4 linked regions of the Saccharibacillus brassicae genome follow. The protein of the gene in region 3 interacts with the protein of the main gene of each other region in a pairwise test. Links are inferred from orthologs where the notes say so. Each region holds a gene or a part of one and is shown on either strand. Other genes may lie near its edges. The genes, in order: hfq, nusG, rho and yhbY.

Evidence for each region.
Region 1: the proteins of rho (region 3) and hfq interact in binary tests that used the Escherichia coli proteins (3 or more experiments, as listed by UniProt). The link is inferred for Saccharibacillus brassicae from one-to-one orthologs.
Region 2: the proteins of rho (region 3) and nusG interact in binary tests that used the Escherichia coli proteins (3 or more experiments, as listed by UniProt). The link is inferred for Saccharibacillus brassicae from one-to-one orthologs.
Region 4: the proteins of rho (region 3) and yhbY interact in binary tests that used the Escherichia coli proteins (3 or more experiments, as listed by UniProt). The link is inferred for Saccharibacillus brassicae from one-to-one orthologs.

What each region holds. Positions count from the first base shown.
Region 1 is NZ_CP041217.1:5,502,656-5,507,419, reverse strand. Bases 260-3,063 are described here. They hold hfq (RNA chaperone Hfq), read left to right. Parts: upstream 260-1,442; coding sequence 1,443-1,685; downstream 1,686-3,063. Other genes in these bases: FFV09_RS23175 (transglycosylase domain-containing protein), read left to right, coding at 1,890-3,063; miaA (tRNA (adenosine(37)-N6)-dimethylallyltransferase MiaA), read left to right, coding at 422-1,402; FFV09_RS23190 (class I SAM-dependent methyltransferase), read left to right, coding at 260-429. Also shown: more of FFV09_RS23190, read left to right, coding at 1-259; more of FFV09_RS23175, read left to right, coding at 3,064-4,637. UniProt on the Escherichia coli protein: RNA chaperone that binds small regulatory RNA (sRNAs) and mRNAs to facilitate mRNA translational regulation in response to envelope stress, environmental stress and changes in metabolite concentrations.
Region 2 is NZ_CP041217.1:1,826,621-1,831,348, reverse strand. The notes cover bases 858-3,625. They hold nusG (transcription termination/antitermination protein NusG), read left to right. Parts: upstream 858-1,858; coding sequence 1,859-2,392; downstream 2,393-3,625. Other genes in these bases: rplA (50S ribosomal protein L1), read left to right, coding at 2,933-3,625; rplK (50S ribosomal protein L11), read left to right, coding at 2,417-2,842; secE (preprotein translocase subunit SecE), read left to right, coding at 1,643-1,834; rpmG (50S ribosomal protein L33), read left to right, coding at 1,472-1,621; sigH (RNA polymerase sporulation sigma factor SigH), read left to right, coding at 858-1,238. In the rest of the region: FFV09_RS07790 (NYN domain-containing protein), read left to right, coding at 1-409; more of sigH, read left to right, coding at 591-857; rplJ (50S ribosomal protein L10), read left to right, coding at 3,936-4,442; rplL (50S ribosomal protein L7/L12), read left to right, coding at 4,532-4,728. UniProt on the Escherichia coli protein: Part of the processive rRNA transcription and antitermination complex (rrnTAC). The complex forms an RNA-chaperone ring around the RNA exit tunnel of RNA polymerase (RNAP).
Region 3 is NZ_CP041217.1:2,662,110-2,666,883, forward strand. Bases 1,450-4,263 are described here. They hold rho (transcription termination factor Rho), read left to right. Parts: upstream 1,450-2,087; coding sequence 2,088-3,440; downstream 3,441-4,263. Other genes in these bases: FFV09_RS11130 (UDP-N-acetylglucosamine 1-carboxyvinyltransferase), read left to right, coding at 1,450-1,768; FFV09_RS11140 (radical SAM family protein), read left to right, coding at 3,524-4,263. Also shown: fba (class II fructose-1,6-bisphosphate aldolase), read left to right, coding at 1-275; more of FFV09_RS11130, read left to right, coding at 515-1,449; more of FFV09_RS11140, read left to right, coding at 4,264-4,774. UniProt on the Escherichia coli protein: Facilitates transcription termination by a mechanism that involves Rho binding to the nascent RNA, activation of Rho's RNA-dependent ATPase activity, and release of the mRNA from the DNA template.
Region 4 is NZ_CP041217.1:845,942-850,758, reverse strand. Bases 1,037-3,893 are described here. They hold yhbY (ribosome assembly RNA-binding protein YhbY), read left to right. Parts: upstream 1,037-2,248; coding sequence 2,249-2,539; downstream 2,540-3,893. Other genes in these bases: rsfS (ribosome silencing factor), read left to right, coding at 3,793-3,893; yqeK (bis(5'-nucleosyl)-tetraphosphatase (symmetrical) YqeK), read left to right, coding at 3,169-3,789; FFV09_RS03380 (nicotinate-nucleotide adenylyltransferase), read left to right, coding at 2,595-3,197; FFV09_RS03390 (shikimate dehydrogenase), read left to right, coding at 1,304-2,149; yqeH (ribosome biogenesis GTPase YqeH), read left to right, coding at 1,037-1,273. Also shown: FFV09_RS03400 (YqeG family HAD IIIA-type phosphatase), read left to right, coding at 1-152; more of yqeH, read left to right, coding at 149-1,036; more of rsfS, read left to right, coding at 3,894-4,140; FFV09_RS03365 (CvfB family protein), read left to right, coding at 4,137-4,817.

The sequences.
Region 1 (4,764 bases), 2.8 Mb from region 3 along the record:
CGCGTCGGCCCGCAGGGCCGTGTCTGCGCGCTCGAAGCGTCGCCGGAACTGTCCGTGCTGCTGAGGGAAGGGCTCTCCAGCTACGAAGTCGAGAAATCGGCCGTCACCGAAGCGATGCGGCGCGTCGAAGTCATTCATGCCGACCATCTCGATTATTTGCGGTCGCTGCCCGACGACAGCTTCGACGTGGTCTATTTCGATCCGATGTTCCGCAAGCCGGTGTACGATTCGTCCGCGATCTCGCCGCTGCGGGCGTTTGCGGACGCCCGTCCGCTGAGCGTAGAAGCGATCGAGCAGGCGGTGAGAATCGCGCGCAAAACGGTCGTGCTCAAGGAGAAAAAAGGCAGCGGGGAAATGGAACGTCTCGGCTTCGCGCCGGACGGACGCAGCCACGCCAAAATTACGTACGGAGTGATTCCTATTGACTGAACATTATCCAACCGGCGATGCGGCCGGAAGCAGACCCAAGCTGCTCGTTTTGATCGGACCGACCGCGGTCGGCAAAACCAAACTCAGCATCGAATTGGCCAAAACTTTTTCGTGCGAGATCATTTCCGGGGATTCCATGCAGGTGTACCGGGGTATGGATATCGGTACGGCCAAAATCTCGGCGTCCGAAACGGAAGGCATCCCGCACCATTTGGTCGATATCCATGAGCCGGACGAACCGTTTTCCGTATCCGAATTCCAGGAACGCTGCGACGCGCTTATTCCGGAGATCGAAGCGCGCGGCAGGCTGCCTTTTATCGTCGGAGGCACCGGGCTGTACATCGAATCGCTGTGCTACCGGTACGAATTCGCGGAGAGCGGAGCGGACGAAGCTTTCCGGCAGGAACAGGCGTTGTTCGCGGAAAAAGAAGGTACGGAAGCGCTGCATGCGCGGCTGCGCGCGATCGATCCGGAGTCGGCGGAACGGCTGCATCCGAACGATACGCGCCGGGTGATCCGTGCGCTGGAGATCTACGAATTGACCGGCGAGACGCTGTCCCAGCGGCTTGCCGCGCAGAAAAAGACCACGCCTTACGACCTATGTTTGATCGGTTTGACAATGGACCGCCAAATGCTATATAACCGTATTGAAGAGCGGATCGACCTCATGATGGAGCAGGGCCTGGTCGAAGAAGTGCGCACCCTCAAGGCCCGCGGCTATACGCCCGACATGGTGTCCATGCAGGGTCTCGGCTACAAAGAGATCTGGCCGTACCTGGACGGCTCGGAGACGCTTGAAGAAGCGGTCTACAAGCTGAAGCGCGACACCCGGCATTTTGCCAAAAGACAGCTGTCCTGGTTCCGGCATATGCGCGACATTCAATGGGTGGACGTTTCCGAACCGGAAAAATTTTCCGCGAATTTCGAACAGGTTCATGGTATAATTACCGGAAGGTTCGGCTCCGATTTTTGAACAAAAACGACAGTAAAATGACAATTTGGGGGTACCGGTTATGAACAAATCCATTAATATTCAAGACACGTTCCTGAACCAACTGCGCAAAGAGAATATCCCTGCCACGGTCTATCTGACCAACGGATTTCAGATTCGGGGCACGATCAAGGCTTTCGATAACTTCACGATCGTGATCGACAGCGACGGACGCCAGCAGATGGTGTACAAGCACGCCATTTCGACGTTTATGCCGCAGCGCAACGTATCCCTCGCCCAGCCCGACAGCACGTCCGGCGAATAACGGCGACGCCGCGCCGCTTCGGTAACGAAGGAATGACAAACCTGTAACGGCAAAAGTTGAAACTTTTCACCGATCCTGACGTCTAAACCAATAGCTTGCGAACGGGAGCAACCCTCACGGGTTGTTCTTTTCATTAGCGAACCATCATAGCGGCCCAGGATCGTTCAGGCCGCAAAGAATGCAAAAGGGGTGTCAGAACACATCATGCCTAACCCACAACTGAGCCGCTCGAACCGGAATGCCGGAGGAAGCGGCGGAGGCGGGAACGGCGGAGGCAAAAAACCTCCGACGACTGCGAAGAAAAAAACTTCCCCGAAAAAGAAAAAAATTACGGGGAAACGCGTTTTTTGGACTTTATTTTTCACGGCGGCGTTTGCGGTCCTGTGCGCGCTGGGCGGTTACCTGTTCATTACGATCAACGGGGAGAAGATTCTCGCCGAGAACAAAGACAAGATCGATATCAAAGCGCCGACGGTCCTCTACGACCGGACGGGCGTGCAGATCGGCGAAGTCAAAATCCAGCGCGGCGAAGAAGTCGAGGAGCAGGACATTCCGAAGCTGCTCAAGGACGCTTTCGTGGCGACCGAAGACAAACGCTTTTTCGATCACTCGGGCGTCGACCTGAGATCGATCGGACGGGCGGCGGTCCGCGACGTCATTGCCCGCTCGGCCGTGGAAGGCGGCAGTACCATCACCCAGCAGCTCGCCAAGAACATTTTCCTGTCCGCGGACAAGACGTTTTTCCGCAAAGCGACGGAAGTGTCGATCGCGCTGGCGCTTGAACGCCAGTTCAACAAAGACGAGATTCTGGCCATGTATCTCAACCGGATTTCGTTCGGCGGCCAGCATTACGGCATCAAAGCCGCGTCCGAACGTTATTTTGGCAAAAGCGACCTGAACGATCTCAAGCTGTGGCAGATGGCGACGCTTGCGGCGATGCCGAAAGCGCCGACGCGCTACAACCCGATCGCGAATCCCGACAAGTCCAAAGAGCGCCGCGCCGTGGTGCTTCAGCTCATGTACGAGCAGGGCTACATTACGGAAGCGGAAAAAGACGAAGCGGCGGCGATCAATTACAACTACACGCCGCCGGAGACCAAAGAAACGCATTATCAGGCGTTTATCGACTACGTGCTGCAGGAAGCGGAAGACGCTACGGCACTCGGCGAAGACGACCTGAACCGCGGCGGCTACAAAATCTACACGACGATGGACGCCAAAGCGCAGCAGAGCCTCGAAGACGCGTTCAAGGACGACTCGCTGTTCGAGGAAAGTCCCGACGATCAGCCGGTGCAGGCGTCCATGACGATTACGAACAGCCAGAACGGCAGCATCGTCGCCATTTTGGGAGCGCGCAATTACCATAAAGGCGATTTCAACCGCGCGGTCAACAGCCGCCGGCAGCCGGGCTCGGCATTCAAGCCGATCGCGTCCTACGCGCCGGCGCTCGAATCCGGGCAGTTCACGGTCGATTCGCAGCTGAACAACGAACAGCAGAGCTTCGGCAGCTACAGCCCGAGAAACCTGCACGGGTACAGCAAATCCGTCTCGATGAAAGAAGCGCTGGCAGAGTCGATCAATATTCCGGCCGTATGGCTGCTGAACCAGATCGGCGTCGAGACGGGCTTCCAGTTCGCGGAATCGCTCGGCATCCCGCTGACCGACAAAGACCATAACCTGAGCCTTGCGCTCGGCGGTCTCAGCAGCGGGACGAACACGCTGGAGATGTCGCAGGCATACAACTCGTTCGCCAACGGCGGCAAATATATCGAAGCGTACGCGATCAAATCGATCCGCGATTCGAACGAAATCGAGATCTACAGCCGGATCGACACGGCCAAAGAAGTCATGAGCGCGCAGACCGCTTACGAGATGACGCAGATGATGCAGAGCGTCATTACGGACGGTACCGGCAAAAAAGCCGATATCGGCCGTCCTCTGGCCGGCAAGACCGGCACGACGCAGAGCGGCATTGACGGCAACAGCGCCAACCGCGACGTCTGGTTCGTCGGCTATACGCCGGAGTGGACCGGAGCCGTATGGATGGGCTACGACAAGCCGAATGCCGAACACCTGCTGAAGAACAGCAGCGGCCTGGCCGCCTCCATGTTCGCCCGGGTCATGAGCCAGGCGCTGGACGGAACGCCGGTGACGGACTTCAAAGCGCCGGACGCGCCAGCCCAGGAGCCGGTCGCCGAAGAGCCGGAGCCACAGCCGGAACCGCCGGCAGCGGCCGAGCCGGTCGGCGCGCCGAGCGGGCTTGTCGCTTCGTATGACGTCGGCAGCGAGAAGATCGTGCTCTCCTGGCAGCCGGTAGCCGGAGACAACGTCCGCTATCGCCTGTACCGCCAGGAGTCGTCCGAAGCCCAGCCTTCGATGCTCTCCGACGGCCTGATGTCCGCTTCGGCGGAAGATCCGGGCGCGCTCGCCGGACTGACCTACAGCTACGCGGTTACGGCTTATCGGGCGGGTGAAGAACCGATTGTGGAGTCTGCGGCTTCCAACACGGTCAGTCTGACCGTGCCGGCTCAGGACAACCCGGAAGAGGTCGTGCCGCCGGAAGAGACGACGCCGCCGGAAGAAGTCGAAGAGCCGGAAGTCGACGAAGGTGCGGAAGAAGTTCCGCCGCCGGTCGAAGACAACGGCAGCGGCTCGGACAATGGCAGCAATAACGGCAATAATGGAAACAACGGCAATAACGGCAACAACGGTAATAACGGCAACAACGGCGGCGAGACGACCGATCCGGGTACCGTGGCTCCTCCGGCCGAAGACGGCACCGGAGAAGAGAATACGGTTCCGGGCACGGTCGTTCCCGAAGAGCCGGCGGATCAGGAACAATCCGATCCAGCAGCCGAACCCCCGGCCGATCCGAATGCGGCCCAACCGACCGATCCCGCGGCGGGAACGGTTACGGACGGTACGCAGGAAGTCGCGCCTACCCAGCCCTAAACAAGCAAGCTCCGAAAGCCATAAACGGCTTTCGGAGCTTTTTTGCACATATTTTCCGTAAATCGGGTAATGTAGAGCAAGAGCAAGCCAGTTCTTTTGTGAAGTGGCCTGAGAATGTGATAAGCTT
Region 2 (4,728 bases), 840 kb from region 3 along the record:
CGAACGCTTGGCCGATTATCAGGCTTTCACGGGGCGGCGCGTCATCGCCGTGTTCGACGCTTACCGGGTACCGGGCAAAGGCCGGACGTTCGAGCAGGGACGGGTCGAAGTGTATTTTACCCGGGAAAAGGAAACCGCGGACGAAGCGGTGGAACGCTTTGCCGGGCAGTTTCGCAGAAAGCGGCGCGACGTGTACGTGGCTACGAGCGACTTCGTGGAGCAGAGCGTCGCGTTCGCGCAGGGCGCGCTGCGGATGCCGGCGCTCGAACTGCTCAGCGAAGTGGAGCAGAGCGAGCGCGAGATCAGCAAGCGGATCGCCGAACAGGCGCGGAGCGAAAGCCGCAATACGATTGACGGCAAACTGACGCCCGAGCAGCTGCGGCTGTTCGAACGCTGGCGCCGCGAATAGAAATCGCGGCACGGCGCGGAAGGAAGCGTTTTTTTGCAAGCGGTGACGCAAAAAGGAATTTTCCGGTATCCGCGCCCACTTTTAGGTGCCGCGCGGTTGACGTTGGAAGGTGACATAATATATACTGAGGCTAACTTTTACGACAGGCTCGAAACTTGCGCCGCGGCCGGAGGGATTGCTGGTGAGTGTAGATCTCAAAGACGTCATAGTTTCACCTTACGATTTCCAATGCGACGAAGAAGTCGTGGAGGCGTTTCGTGCCGGAGATAGCGAGGCACTGGAATATCTGATTAACAAGTACCGTAATTTCGTGCGCGCAAAAGCCCGGTCTTATTTCCTGATCGGAGCCGACCGCGAAGACATTATCCAGGAAGGCATGATCGGCCTGTACAAAGCGGTTCGCGATTTTCGCGGCGACAGGCTGGCTTCTTTCAAGGCGTTCGCCGAGATTTGCATTACGCGGCAGATCATTACGGCGATCAAGACGGCGACCCGGCAGAAGCATATTCCGCTGAATTCGTACGTGTCGCTGGACAAGCCGATTTACGAAGAAGACTCGGACCGGACGCTGCTCGACGTCATCTGCGTATCCCAGGTGTGCGATCCGGAAGAACTGATCATCAATCGGGAAGACTTCAATGGACTGGAACACAAGATGGCCGAGATTTTGAGCGAGCTCGAACGGCAGGTGCTTATGCTGTACCTGGACGGGCGCTCCTATCAGGAGATCGCCGTCGACCTGCGGAGACACGTGAAGTCGATCGACAACGCGCTGCAGCGGGTCAAGCGCAAGCTGGAACGGTATTTGGAAATTCGGGATCAGGTATAAGGCGTTCGTTTGCGATCTACATAGGCAGCAAGGCGGCCCGGCAGAGGGCGAAAAGGGAAGGCTCCGGGATCGGAGCCTTTTTTTGCGGGGACGAAAAGCATTGTCCTTTCAAGCTTTTTCGTTGACAGTATATACCGGCTATGCTAAAGTGTCTTAGGTAGGCCTAAAATCATGATTTTAGGCTCAATACGAGTTCTTCTTGATTGAAGGATATCTTCGGGAGGTGTACATCTATGCGGGTTATTATCACGTTGGCATGCACGCAGTGCAAGCAGCGCAATTATACAACGATGAAGAACAAACGTAATCACCCTGACCGCATGGAGATGAAGAAGTATTGCAAGTATTGTAACTCGCAAACTCCTCATCGTGAGACCAGATAGTTTGTTGGAGGTGTCGTCGGCGTGAAAAAGAGCTTCAAGTCTATGTTTTCCTTTTTCTCCGAAAGCTGGGCTGAACTTAAAAAGGTTCGCTGGCCCAATCGCAAAGAACTGACCAATTACACGCTTGTTGTTTTGGGCACGATTGTTGTGATGGCTGTATTCTTTTGGGTAATCGACATTGGACTCTCCTATGCGATTGAAGCGATAATTTAAGGAAGGGCCTGTAGGTGGCTTGATATGGAAAAAAGATGGTACGTCGTTCATACCTATTCCGGGTATGAGAACAAAGTCAAAGCCAATTTGGAAAAGCGCGTAGAATCGATGGGCATGGAAGACAAGATTTTCCGGGTTCTTGTTCCGATGGAAGAAGAAATAGTCGACAAAGACGGCAAGAAAAAAACCGTCATGCGTAAAGTCTATCCGGGTTATGTCTTGGTGGAAATGATCCAGACCGATGATTCTTGGTACGTTGTTCGCAACACGCCGGGCGTCACCGGGTTTGTAGGTTCGACGGGTTCCGGTTCCAAGCCGACAGCCCTGCTTCCGGAAGAGGTAGAACAAATTCTGAAGCACATGGGCATGTCCGAGCCGAAACCGAAGATCGAATTCGATCTGAAGGAATCCGTGCGCATCAAAGTGGGGCCTTTTGCGAACTTTGTCGGAACAGTGGAAGAAATTCTGCTGGAGAAGAGCAAGCTCAAGGTACACGTCAACATGTTCGGGCGGGAAACGCCGCTTGAATTGGATTACACGCAAGTCGAGAAGATTTAACTAAGCGCAAGGAGGTGTTTCTCAATGGCAAAGAAAGTCATTAAAATGGTGAAACTTCAAATTCCTGCAGGTAAAGCTAACCCGGCGCCTCCAGTAGGTCCAGCACTGGGTCAAGCAGGTGTGAACATCATGGCATTCTGTAAAGAATTCAATGCTCGCACAGCCGACCAGGCAGGTCTGATCATTCCGGTCGAGATCTCCGTATTTGAAGACCGTTCTTTCACTTTCATCACGAAAACTCCGCCGGCTGCAGTTCTGCTGCGTGTCGCTGCGAAGATCGAGAAGGGTTCGGGCGAACCGAACAAGAAGAAAGTGGCTACCGTTAACCGCGATACCGTTCGTCAAATCGCCGAACAAAAAATGCCTGACCTTAACGCAGCGAGCGTAGAGTCCGCTATGCGTATGGTTGAAGGTACAGCCCGCAGCATGGGCATCACGATCCAAGACTAGTTCTTGAACTATCGTTCCAAAGCCGAGCCCCAAGGCAGTGCGGCATATGTGGGAGGGTAACCCGCTAACACCACAAAGGAGGAATACACAATGGCTAAACACGGTAAAAAATACGTAGAAGCTGCTAAGCTGTTCGACAGCGAAACAGTTTACGAACCAGCCGAAGCTGTAAGTCTCGTAAAAAAGACGGCAACAGCTAAATTCGACGAAACTGTCGAAGCGGCAGTGCGTTTGGGCGTAGACCCACGTAAACAAGACCAAGCCGTTCGCGGCGTCGTTGTCCTGCCACACGGCACAGGCAAAACGCAGCGCGTATTGGTATTTGCAAAAGGCGATAAGGCGAAGGAAGCGGAAGCTGCCGGAGCTGACTTCGTAGGCGATCAGGACATGATCAACAAGATCCAACAAGGTTGGTTCGAGTTCGACGTCTGCGTAGCAACGCCTGACATGATGAGCGAAGTCGGTAAACTGGGTCGTCTGCTCGGCGGTAAAGGCCTCATGCCTAACCCTAAAGCAGGTACAGTTACTTTCGACGTTACCAAGGCTGTGCAAGAAATCAAAGCCGGTAAAATCGAATACCGTCTGGACAAAGCAGGCCAAATCCATGCACCGATCGGCAAAGCGTCGTTCAGTGAGGATCAGTTGAACGAGAACCTGAAAGCACTGATGGAGGCGCTCAACCGCGCTAAACCTGCTGCTGCCAAGGGCGTTTACCTGAGAGGCGTAGCGATGTCCGCAACGATGGGACCGAGCATTCGCGTTAACACAACTTCTTACAAATAAAAAAGTGTTGACTCCGGTCGATATTTTCGATACATTGTAGAAGCTGTTTCATTCCGTTATCCGTAACGGTCTGGTAAATTTGAATATGCTTACCGTAGACAGTAGGTGCTTTCGGGCTTAATTTCCTACCGAGGTGTGTGATAGAATTTCAGCTCTGCTGATTCGTCAAGCCTTCGTACTTCTGCGGAGGCTTTTCTTATTGCATACGCCGCACGTTAAGTTTTACTTGAATGTGGCAAAAGTGGAGGCGACCGCATCGTCCGCTGCGGCGGTTCGGCGCTTCACTCCAATTCAACAGGAGGTGTACGATTTGGCTAACGCAAAACTGATTCAATCCAAACAAGAGTCGGTAGACGTAATCGCCGGTAAACTGCGCGAAAGCGTATCGACCGTGGTTGTCGACTATCGTGGTCTGAACGTTGCTCAAGTTACCGAGCTGCGTAAACAGCTTCGCGAAGCGGGCATCGAGTTTCAGGTTCTGAAAAACTCGCTGGTTCGCCGTGCGGCTGCGGCTGCCGAACTGAGCGAGCTCGAAGGAGTCCTTACAGGACCTACCGCGATCGCGTTCGGAACGGAAGACGTTGTGACTCCAGCCAAAATCCTGAACGACTTCGCGAAAACGAATGACGCTCTGGAACTTAAAGGTGGAGTTGTAGAAGGTCGCGTAGTAGGAGCCGAAGAACTCAAAGCTCTGGCTTCCCTGCCTTCCCGCGAAGGTTTGCTGTCCATGCTCCTCAGCGTGCTTCAAGCTCCGGTGCGCAACTTCGCACTGGCAGTCAAAGCCGTTGCGGACAAAGACGAACAGCAATCCGCGTAATAAGCTTTTTGCATCGCACAAGCTTCATCCCGTATTACAATCGACAGCCTTAACCGGCTGATCCCACATACCCAAATGGAGGTTCACTCATGAGTAACGAGCAAATTCTTGAAGCCATCAAAGGCATGACTGTACTGGAACTGAACGACCTGGTTAAAGCAATCGAAGAAGAATTCGGCGTAACTGCAGCAGCTCCAGTAGCAGCAGCAGGCGGCGCAGCAGCTGTTGAAGCTGAGCAAACTGAATTCGACGTTATCCTGACAAGCGCTGGCGCTTCGAAGATCAA
Region 3 (4,774 bases):
TGGAAGAGATCCGCGACGCGGTTAACCTTCCGCTCGTTCTGCACGGCGGCACGGGTATCCCGACTCACGATATCCAGAAGTCGATCTCCCTGGGCACGTCGAAGATCAACGTGAACACCGAGAACCAAATCGCATTCGCCAGAGTCGTTCGCGAAGTGCTGGCTGCCAAGCCTGACGCTTACGATCCACGTACGTTCATCGTACCGGGCCGCGACGCGATCAAAGCTACCGTGATCGGCAAAATCAAAGAATTCGGTTCGAGCAACAAAGCCTAAGCTTCGCTTGGGATGACCGAACGCCCTTTTGGGCGCGGCGTCGATTTTTTATTGCAAAATCCGAAGCAGTCCTTCATTATGGAAAGATCACCGTTCAAGCGGTGGCTTTCCATTTTGTTTTACACTCAAGCTTTTTTTTGTCCGAAAAACAGGCAGGCCATTTTGGTCACGAACACACATTATACGACTTTCAGTCTTTTTCGAATGGCTGCACATCACGTAGGGGGACCTTTGAACTTATGGAAAAATTAATGATCACCGGTGGACGTCCGCTCCAGGGAACGGTCACGATCAGCGGTGCGAAGAACAGCGCCATAGCGCTCATTCCGGCAGCGCTGCTTGCGGATTCCGAAGTGATATTGGATAATCTCCCGCTGCTTAGCGACGTAGCGGTTTATTCCGAGATTCTGGAAGCGCTGGGTGCGCGGGTATCCTGGGAAGGCAGTCAGATGCGGATTGATCCTTCGAACGTCAAATCGATTCCGATGCCTAACGGCTCGGTCAAGAAACTTCGGGCTTCCTACTATATGATGGGCGCTTTGCTGGGCAAGTTCGGCGAAGCTTTGATCGGGCTTCCGGGAGGCTGCAATTTCGAGCCCCGTCCGATCGATCAGCATATCAAAGGCTTCGAAGCATTGGGCGCGACCGCGGTCAACGAACACGGCGCGATTCATTTGCATGCGGAAGAACTGCGCGGCACGAAGATCTACCTCGACGTCGCAAGCGTGGGCGCGACCATCAACATTATGCTGGCGGCTGCCAAAGCCACAGGTTCCACCATGATCGAAAATGCGGCCAAAGAGCCTGAAATCATAGACGTAGCGACTTTGCTGAATTCCATGGGAGCCATCATCAAAGGCGCCGGCACGGAGACGATCCGGATCGAAGGCGTTCAGAAACTGCACGGCTGCCGACATTCGATTATTCCCGACCGTATTCAGGCCGGTACTTATATGATTGCCGCCGCGGCCACGCGCGGCAACGTCCTGATCGACAGCGTCATTCCGAAGCATCTGGAGGCGTTGACCGCCAAGCTGCAGGAAATCGGCGTAACCGTCGAAGAAATGGACGAGAGCATCCGCATTATCGGCGGGCCGAACTATCAGCACGTCGACGTGAAAGCGCTCGTCTATCCCGGCTTCCCGACCGATCTGCAATCGCCGATGACCAGCCTGCTGACCCAGGCCGAAGGCGCAAGCGTGCTCAGCGATTTCGTCTACAGCAACCGCTTCAAGCACGTGCCCGAACTGGTTCGCATGGGCGCGAAGATTCGCGTCGAAGGCCGCTCCGCGGTCATCGAAGGCGGTCCGTTGAACGCGGCCAAAGTGCAGGCGGCGGATCTGCGCGCGGGAGCGGCGCTCGTCATCGCGGGCTTGACCGTGGAAGGCGGCGTCACCGAGATCGAAGGCGTCGAATATATCGACCGGGGTTACGACAATCTGGTCACCAATCTTCGCAACCTGGGCGCCGACGTATGGCGCGAGACGACCTGATTTTGCTGCAGGCACGGCTTCGGCCGTGTCCGCATTTTTTTGATTTTAGATTTTTTGGTATCATCTTTTGCAAAACGGGTAATGGTTTTCATCGATGGACTTTTCATCTTCGTTTCTTTTCATTTCCAGACGATTCACTACTCCTTTCTTTTCGGGAAACAGCCCGAGCTCGTTTCAACCGGCGTCACCCTTACACTCTGCACTTTTTCCGCAGCATACCTCTTACCAAATCCAGCTTATTTCGCTTTTGTCCGGCCGTTCCCGCAGGGGAGCCGAGACGAAGCTTTCCAATATAAAATTGAATAGGTGGTTATCTTACATGGATTTGCAAATTTCCGATCTGGAAGAAATGAAACTAACCGATCTGTATAAATTGGCCAAAAAGTACCAAATACCGTACTACGGCCAAATGAAAAAACGCGAATTGATCTTCGCGATCCTGCGCGCCCAAGCCGAACAGAGCGGTCTGATGTTCATGCAGGGCGTACTTGAAGTGCTGCCGGAAGGCTACGGCTTCCTGCGTCCGATCAACTACCTGCCCAGCACGGAAGACATCTACATCTCCGCTTCCCAGATCCGCAAATTCGATCTGCGCAGCGGCGATCTCGTCTCCGGCAAATGCCGGGCGCCCAAAGAAAACGAACGTTATTTCGGCCTGCTCCAGGTTAATGCGGTCAACGGCCAGGACCCGGCCACCGCAGCGGAACGTCTGCATTTCCCTGCGTTGACGCCGCTGTATCCGGAGAAAAAGCTGTCGCTCGAAACGACGCAAAACCGCGTTTCGGCGCGAATCATGGACCTGCTGGCGCCTGTCGGGCTCGGCCAGCGCGGCCTGATCGTCGCTCCGCCGAAAGCGGGCAAAACGCAGCTGCTCAAAGAAGTGGCGAACAGCATTTCCGAGAACAATCCGGAAATCGAACTGTTCGTGCTGCTGATCGACGAGCGTCCCGAAGAAGTGACGGACATGCAGCGCTCGGTCCGGGGCGAAGTCGTGGCTTCGACGTTCGACGAACTGCCGGAGAACCATATCAAGGTCGCCGAGCTCGTATTGGAACGCGCGCTGCGGATGGTCGAGCACAAGAAAGACGTCGTCATCCTGCTCGACAGCATTACCCGCCTGGCCCGGGCGTACAATCTTGTCATTCCTCCGTCCGGCCGTACGCTGAGCGGCGGTATCGATCCGGCCGCATTCCACCGGCCGAAGCGCTTCTTCGGTTCGGCGCGCAACGTCGAAGAAGGCGGCAGCCTGACCATTCTGGCGACTGCCTTGATTGACACCGGCTCCAGAATGGACGATATTATCTATGAAGAATTCAAGGGTACCGGCAACATGGAACTGCATCTGGACCGGAAACTGGCCGAACGCCGGATCTTCCCGGCGATCGATATCCGCCGCTCGGGCACGCGCCGCGAGGAGATGCTGCTGTCCAAGGAAGAGCTGGATACCGTCTGGCATATCCGCAAGAACATGAACGACTCGTTCGACTTTATCGAAGGCTTCCTCAAGAAGCTGAGAAACTGCGAGAAGAATGCCGAGTTCCTGGCTTCTTTCGATACGACCGCCGACAGCAAGACCGGCTCCAAGCCGGCTTCGTCGTCGAAAAGCAGCGGAAGTTCGTCTTCCGCCGCGACGAAACGCCCGGCGCGGACCGCTTCCGTCACCAGCAAGTAAATTAACGATTAGGCCACACGCACACTAAAACGGTTCACGCTTCAGCGAACCAAGCGCAAGCCCGCTAAAAGGAGACCTTACTCATGCATCTGGTTTATGCCGACGAGAACGGCAACGTATACGATCACCCCGAACTGCTCGCTTTGGCGCGCAGCGCCGATATGATTATCGAAATTATGGACGACGAACTGATTCCGCTGCCGGACGGCGCGACCCTGGTCGGCCTGCCGAGCACCAAGCCTGTCGCACTCGATCCCGAGAGCGGCGAGATGATGGCGCTCGAAGGCATGCAGGCGGTCGGAGCCCTGCTTCCGCAAGGTTTCACCCGCCTCGCCCTGCCCGGCTACGTGAAGACGGACAAAGAATATAAGCTGCCGTTGTTCGGCTATTCCGCGGTCGTCTGGAAAGACGGGCGTTTCTACGTGACGGCCGAACAATGCGACGACCCGGAAAAGTGGAACCCGGAAAACTGCGATACCCGCGAACTGAACACGAAAGTGCACGATTTTATCGAAAAGTATCCCGACAACCGCCTGTACCAGCATTTGTCGAACTGCGCGCTCGGCTATGAATGCCTGACGTCGTCGAACACGTTCCTCGGACGCTGGGAAGGCGGCGTGCCGGTCTCTTACTCGTGCAACGCCGGCTGCTTCGGCTGCATTTCCGAACAGCCCGACGACAGCGGCTTCGTCGCGCCGCAGACGCGCATGAACTTCCGTCCGCGCACGGAAGAAATGGTTCAGGTCATGATGGAGCACCTGACCACGCCGGAATCGATCATCAGTTTCGGGCAGGGCTGCGAAGGCGAGCCTTCCACCCAGGCCAAGCTGATCATTGAAGCGATCCGCGAAGTGCGCTCGCGCACCGACATGGGCTACATTAACATCAACACCAATGCCGGCTTGTCCGACCATATCCGCGGCATCGTCGACGCGGGTCTGGATCTTATGCGCGTCAGCACGATCAGCGCGCTGGACGACCACTACAACGCGTATTACAAACCGCGCGGCTATACGCTTGCGAACGTCGAGAAATCGATGGCTTACGCGGCGAAGCAGGGCGTGTATACGTCGATCAACTATTTGATCTTCCCGGGCGTTACGGACCGCGAGGAAGAGATCGAAGCGATGATCGAATTCGCGCGCCGCACCGACCTCAAATTGATCCAGATGCGGAACCTGAATATCGACCCGGAAAGCTACATCGAACTCATTCCGCCTGCCCAGGGAGATATCCTCGGCATGAAGCAGATGCTTGAGATCTTCCGCGAAGAACTGCCGAACGTCGTGATCGGCTCGTACACCCACGTGCCTCCGATGGATCAGCGCCGGGCG
Region 4 (4,817 bases), 1.8 Mb from region 3 along the record:
GCAACCGGCTGGGCCTGTACACCGTATTGGTGCTGCCGATCGCGATCGGCGACGAAGGCTGGCGCACCCGGTTCAACCGCAGGGTCGAACGCGTCGCGATCGGACGCCTGCGCAAAATGGGCAAATGGCTCGAGGAGGAAAAGAAGAAATGACGGAAAGACTCGAAGGCTCGGCCGTCGTCCGCTGCAGCGGATGCGGAGCCGCGCTTCAAACGGAAGACCCGGCGGGACTGGGCTATATTCCGCAGTTGAAGGAAGAAGGCGCGCAGATCTGCCGCCGCTGCTTCCGGATCAAAAATTACAACGAAGTGGCTTCGGTTGCGGTCAACCAGGACGAGTTCCTGCGCATGCTCAGCCAGATCGGCGACCGCAAGGCGCTGGTGATCCACATCGTGGACCTGTTCGACTTTGACGGCAGCATCATTACCGGACTGCAGCGCTTTGTCGGCAGCAATCCGGTTATTCTCGCGGTCAACAAAATCGACCTGCTGCCGAAAGTGACGAACTGGAACAAAGTGCGCAACTGGGTGCAGAAGCAGGCGAAGGAAGCCGGTCTCAAGACCGAAGAGATCGTGCTGTGCAGCGCCAAAAAAAATCTGGGCTTCGATCGTCTGCTTCAGGAAGTCGCTGATCGCCGCGGCGATCGCGACGTCTATGTCGTCGGCGCGACGAACGTGGGCAAGTCCACGCTCATTAACCGCCTAATTACCGACTACAGCGATCTCGACGAAGAGTTGACGACGTCCCGGTATCCGGGCACGACGCTCGATATGGTCAATATCCCGCTCGACGACGGCAAATACATCGTCGATACGCCGGGGATTGTCTACCCGTCCCGCTACACGGAACTGGTGACGCCGGGCGATATGGTCAAGATCATGCCCGAGAAGCCGCTCAAGCCGGCCGTGTACCAGCTCAACGAAGGCCAGACGCTGTTTATCGGCGGACTGGCGCGGTTCGACTTCGTCGAAGGCGAACGCCAATCGTTCACTTTCTATACGAGCGGAGCGCTCAAGCTGCACCGGACGAAGCTCGGCCGCGCCGATGAGCTGTACGCCGATCATCTGGGCGAGCTGCTGACGCCGCCGTCGCTCGAAAGCGGGCAGAATATCCCGGCCTGGACGCGGCACGAATTCCGCATTCCCAAAGGCGGCGCCCAGGATCTGTTCATCTCCGGTCTCGGCTGGATCAAAGCGAACGGGGAGAGCGGCGCCAAAGCGGCCGTTCACGCGCCGAAAGGCGTAAAAGTCATTATGCGCGGTTCGCTGGTCTGACGACCGGCGCGCGTTCGGGAGGAATAAGCCGTGAATCGACAGCGTGCGCTCAAGCTTGGCGTGATCGGAGATCCGATCGCGCATTCCAAATCCCCGGCGATGCATAACGCCGCGCTGCGGGAACTGGGCCTCGAAGGCGAGTACGCGGCGATCCATGTGACGCCGCAGCGGCTCGGGGACATGATCCGTTCCGTGCGCGAAGACGGCTACCGGGGCATCAACGTGACGATCCCGCACAAGGAAAACGTCATGCCCTACCTCGACGAGCTGGGCGAAGACGCCCGGCGGATCGGCGCGGTCAACACGATCGTGAACGAGAACGGCCGGTTGATCGGCCGCAATACGGACGGGATCGGGTATGTCCGCTCCCTGAAGGAAGAGGCGGCGGCCGAATTGACGGGCCGCCGCATCGTCGTGATCGGGGCGGGCGGCGCCGCAAGAGGCATCGTGCATGCGCTCGCGGCCGAAGCGCCGGACCGGATCACGCTGCTGAACCGGACGACGCAGCGGGCCGAAGAACTGGCGCGCGAGTGGAGCGACCTGATCGACCTGGTCGCGCTGCCGGCGGACCGTGCGGCGCAGGCGCTCGAAAGCGCGGATCTCGTCATTAACACGACGTCGGTCGGGATGCATCCGCACGTGGACGGACTGCCGCTCGATCCCGCGCTTCTGCGCGGGACGGAAATCGTCAGCGACCTGATCTACAACCCGCTGGAGACGCGCCTGCTGCGCCTTGCGCGCGAGCGCGGCTGCCGGACGCACGGCGGACTCGGCATGTTCGTCTACCAGGGCGCTTATGCGCTGGAATATTGGACGGGCGTGCCGGCACCGGTCTCTGCCATGCGCCGCGCGGTGCTGGCAAGCATGGAGATTTGACGCAAAATGGGTAAAGAATGAATAAGAACGGCCGTCCGCCTTGGGGGCGAACCCCGCCGTGCGGGCGGCATTTTCCAAAAAGAGGAGTTTATCAAACTTATGCTGACAGGCAAACAAAAACGTTATTTGCGCTCCGAGGCGCATCATCTGAACGCGATCTTCCAGATCGGCAAAGGCGGATTCAACGATCAGCTCGTTCGGCATATCAACGAAGCGATCGAGACCCGCGAACTGCTCAAAATCACGGTGCTCAAAAACTGCGACGAAGAGCCGAAGGAACTCGGATCGAAACTGGCCGAAGCCGCGGAAGCGGAATTGGTACAGGTTATCGGCCGCACGATCGTGCTGTACAAAGAATCGAAAGAAAACAAGCAAATCGTACTGCCGTAATCCGGCGGCGCCGCGAATGCGGCGGCCTTGAAGCGAAGCGGAGGAGTGAAAGATTGTGAAGATCGGAATCATGGGCGGAACGTTCGACCCGATCCATATCGGGCATTTGGTCGCCGCCGAGACGGCGCGCGAGGCGCTTGGCCTGGACGAAGTCTGGTTCATGCCGTCCCATATCCCTCCGCACAAAGCCGAAGCCGGCTTCTCGGGCGAGGAACGGCTGCATATGGTGGAGCTCGCCATCGGCACGCAGCCGGCGTTCCGGACGCTCGATATCGAGCTTCGGCGCGGAGGCGTCTCTTATTCGGCGGATACGATGGGCGAGCTTGTGGCGAAATATCCGCACGCGTCTTTTCATTTCATCGTCGGCACGGATATGGTCAACTACTTGCCCAAGTGGGAACGGATCGAAAAGCTGGCTCTGCTGACCCGCTTCGCGGCCGTCGGCCGGGCCGGGTACAAGCTCGATACGTCGGGACTCGACGCGCTCGTCGCGGAGCGGATCGACCATGTCGACATGCCGCAGCTCGAAATTTCTTCGACGGAAATCCGCGACCGGCTCAAGAAAGGCGTGTCCGCGCGCTATCTTGTGCCCGATAACGTCTACGATTATTTGCGGAGGAGCGATGCGCATGCGGTACACGCGCCAGGAACTGATTGATCGCGTCTCGGCGCAGATGCCGGCGCGCAGATGGCAGCATACGCTCGGCGTCATGCACTCGGCGATCGAACTTGCCGAGCGCTACGGCGCCGATCCCGCCCGGGCGGAGCTTGCCGCCATCATTCACGACGTGGCCAAATATTGGCCCGTCCAGCGCCAGTCGGCGGTCATCGCCGAGAACGGCATGAACGCCGATCTGCTGAATTACGACGCGCCGATGTGGCATTCGGAAGTGGGCGCCTACGTGGCGGAACACGAATACGGCATCGAAGACCGCGAAGTGATCGACGCGATCCGGTATCACACCTCCGGCCGCGAAGGCATGACCCTGCTCGACAAAGTGGTCTGCCTGGCCGATTATATCGAGCCGGGACGCGATTTTCCGGGCGTGGAACTGATCCGCGAAAAAGCGCGTCTCAGCTTGGAAGAAGGACTGGTCGCCGGATTCGACTCCACGCTGCGTGTGTTGGTCGAACGGGGACAAACGATATTTCCGACAACGGTACTGGCCCGCAACGATCTGATTCGCCAGCTCGCGCAGCGCGAGTCGGCGCGGCAGAACAAGCCGGTATCCGAAAAAAAGGGAGGCTAACGAATGAGTGTAAAACCAAAAGAACTGCTTCATCTCGCGATGGAGGCCGCAGCGGAGAAAAAGGCGATGAACGTCGTGGCTCTGGACTTGACCGGCATCTCGATGGTCGCCGATTATTTCGTGGTATGCCACGGTAATTCCGATACGCAGGTTCAGGCGATCGCGGCGGAAGTGCGCAAGCACGCTATTGACGCCGGCGCGCCTATTCGCGGCATCGAAGGCATGGATTCGGCACGTTGGGTGCTGATGGATCTCGGCGACGTCGTCGTGCATATTTTCCACCGCGACGAACGCGAATATTACAATATCGAGCGCGTCTGGTCGGACGCCAAAGTGGTGACGACGGTATGAGTCTCGAAGCGGGTACGATCGTTACGCTGAAGGTGGCCCGTGAAGTGTCTCCGCACGGATTTTTCATGACCGACGGCGTGAACGAAGTGCTGCTGCCCTACACGGAGCGCACCGGCAATATGAAATTCCGCAACGGCCAGGACACCGAGGTGTTTATTCACCACGACTCCGAAGACCGTCTGATCGCCACGATGAAAAGACCGCTGCTGACGTTCGGCGAGATCGGCGCGCTGGAAGTCGCGGATATTCATCCGCGGCTCGGCTGCTTCCTCGAAATGGGTCTCGGCCGCCAGCTGCTGCTTCCGAAGCGCGAGCTGCCGGAAACGCCGGAACTGCAGCCGGAGATCGGCGACCGCGTCTTCGTGCGCATGGACCGTGACAAGCAGGGACGTCTGCTCGCCCGCGCCTCGGGCGAGGAAGAACTGTCGCCGCTGTGCTTCCAGGCACCGGAATCGTGGAAAAACCAATGGATGAAAGCGACGGTCTACCGTCCGTTGCAGATGGGCACGTTCGTCGTCGTCGACGGCGGCGTTCTGGGCTTCGGCGCGCTGGGCCTTATCCATTCGACGGAACGTCCGCGGCCGCTGCGCCTGGGCGAAGTGATCGACGTCCGCGTCGCGCGCGTGCGCGAAGAAGACGGCCGCGTCAATCTGTCGATGGCCAAGCCCAAAGAAATC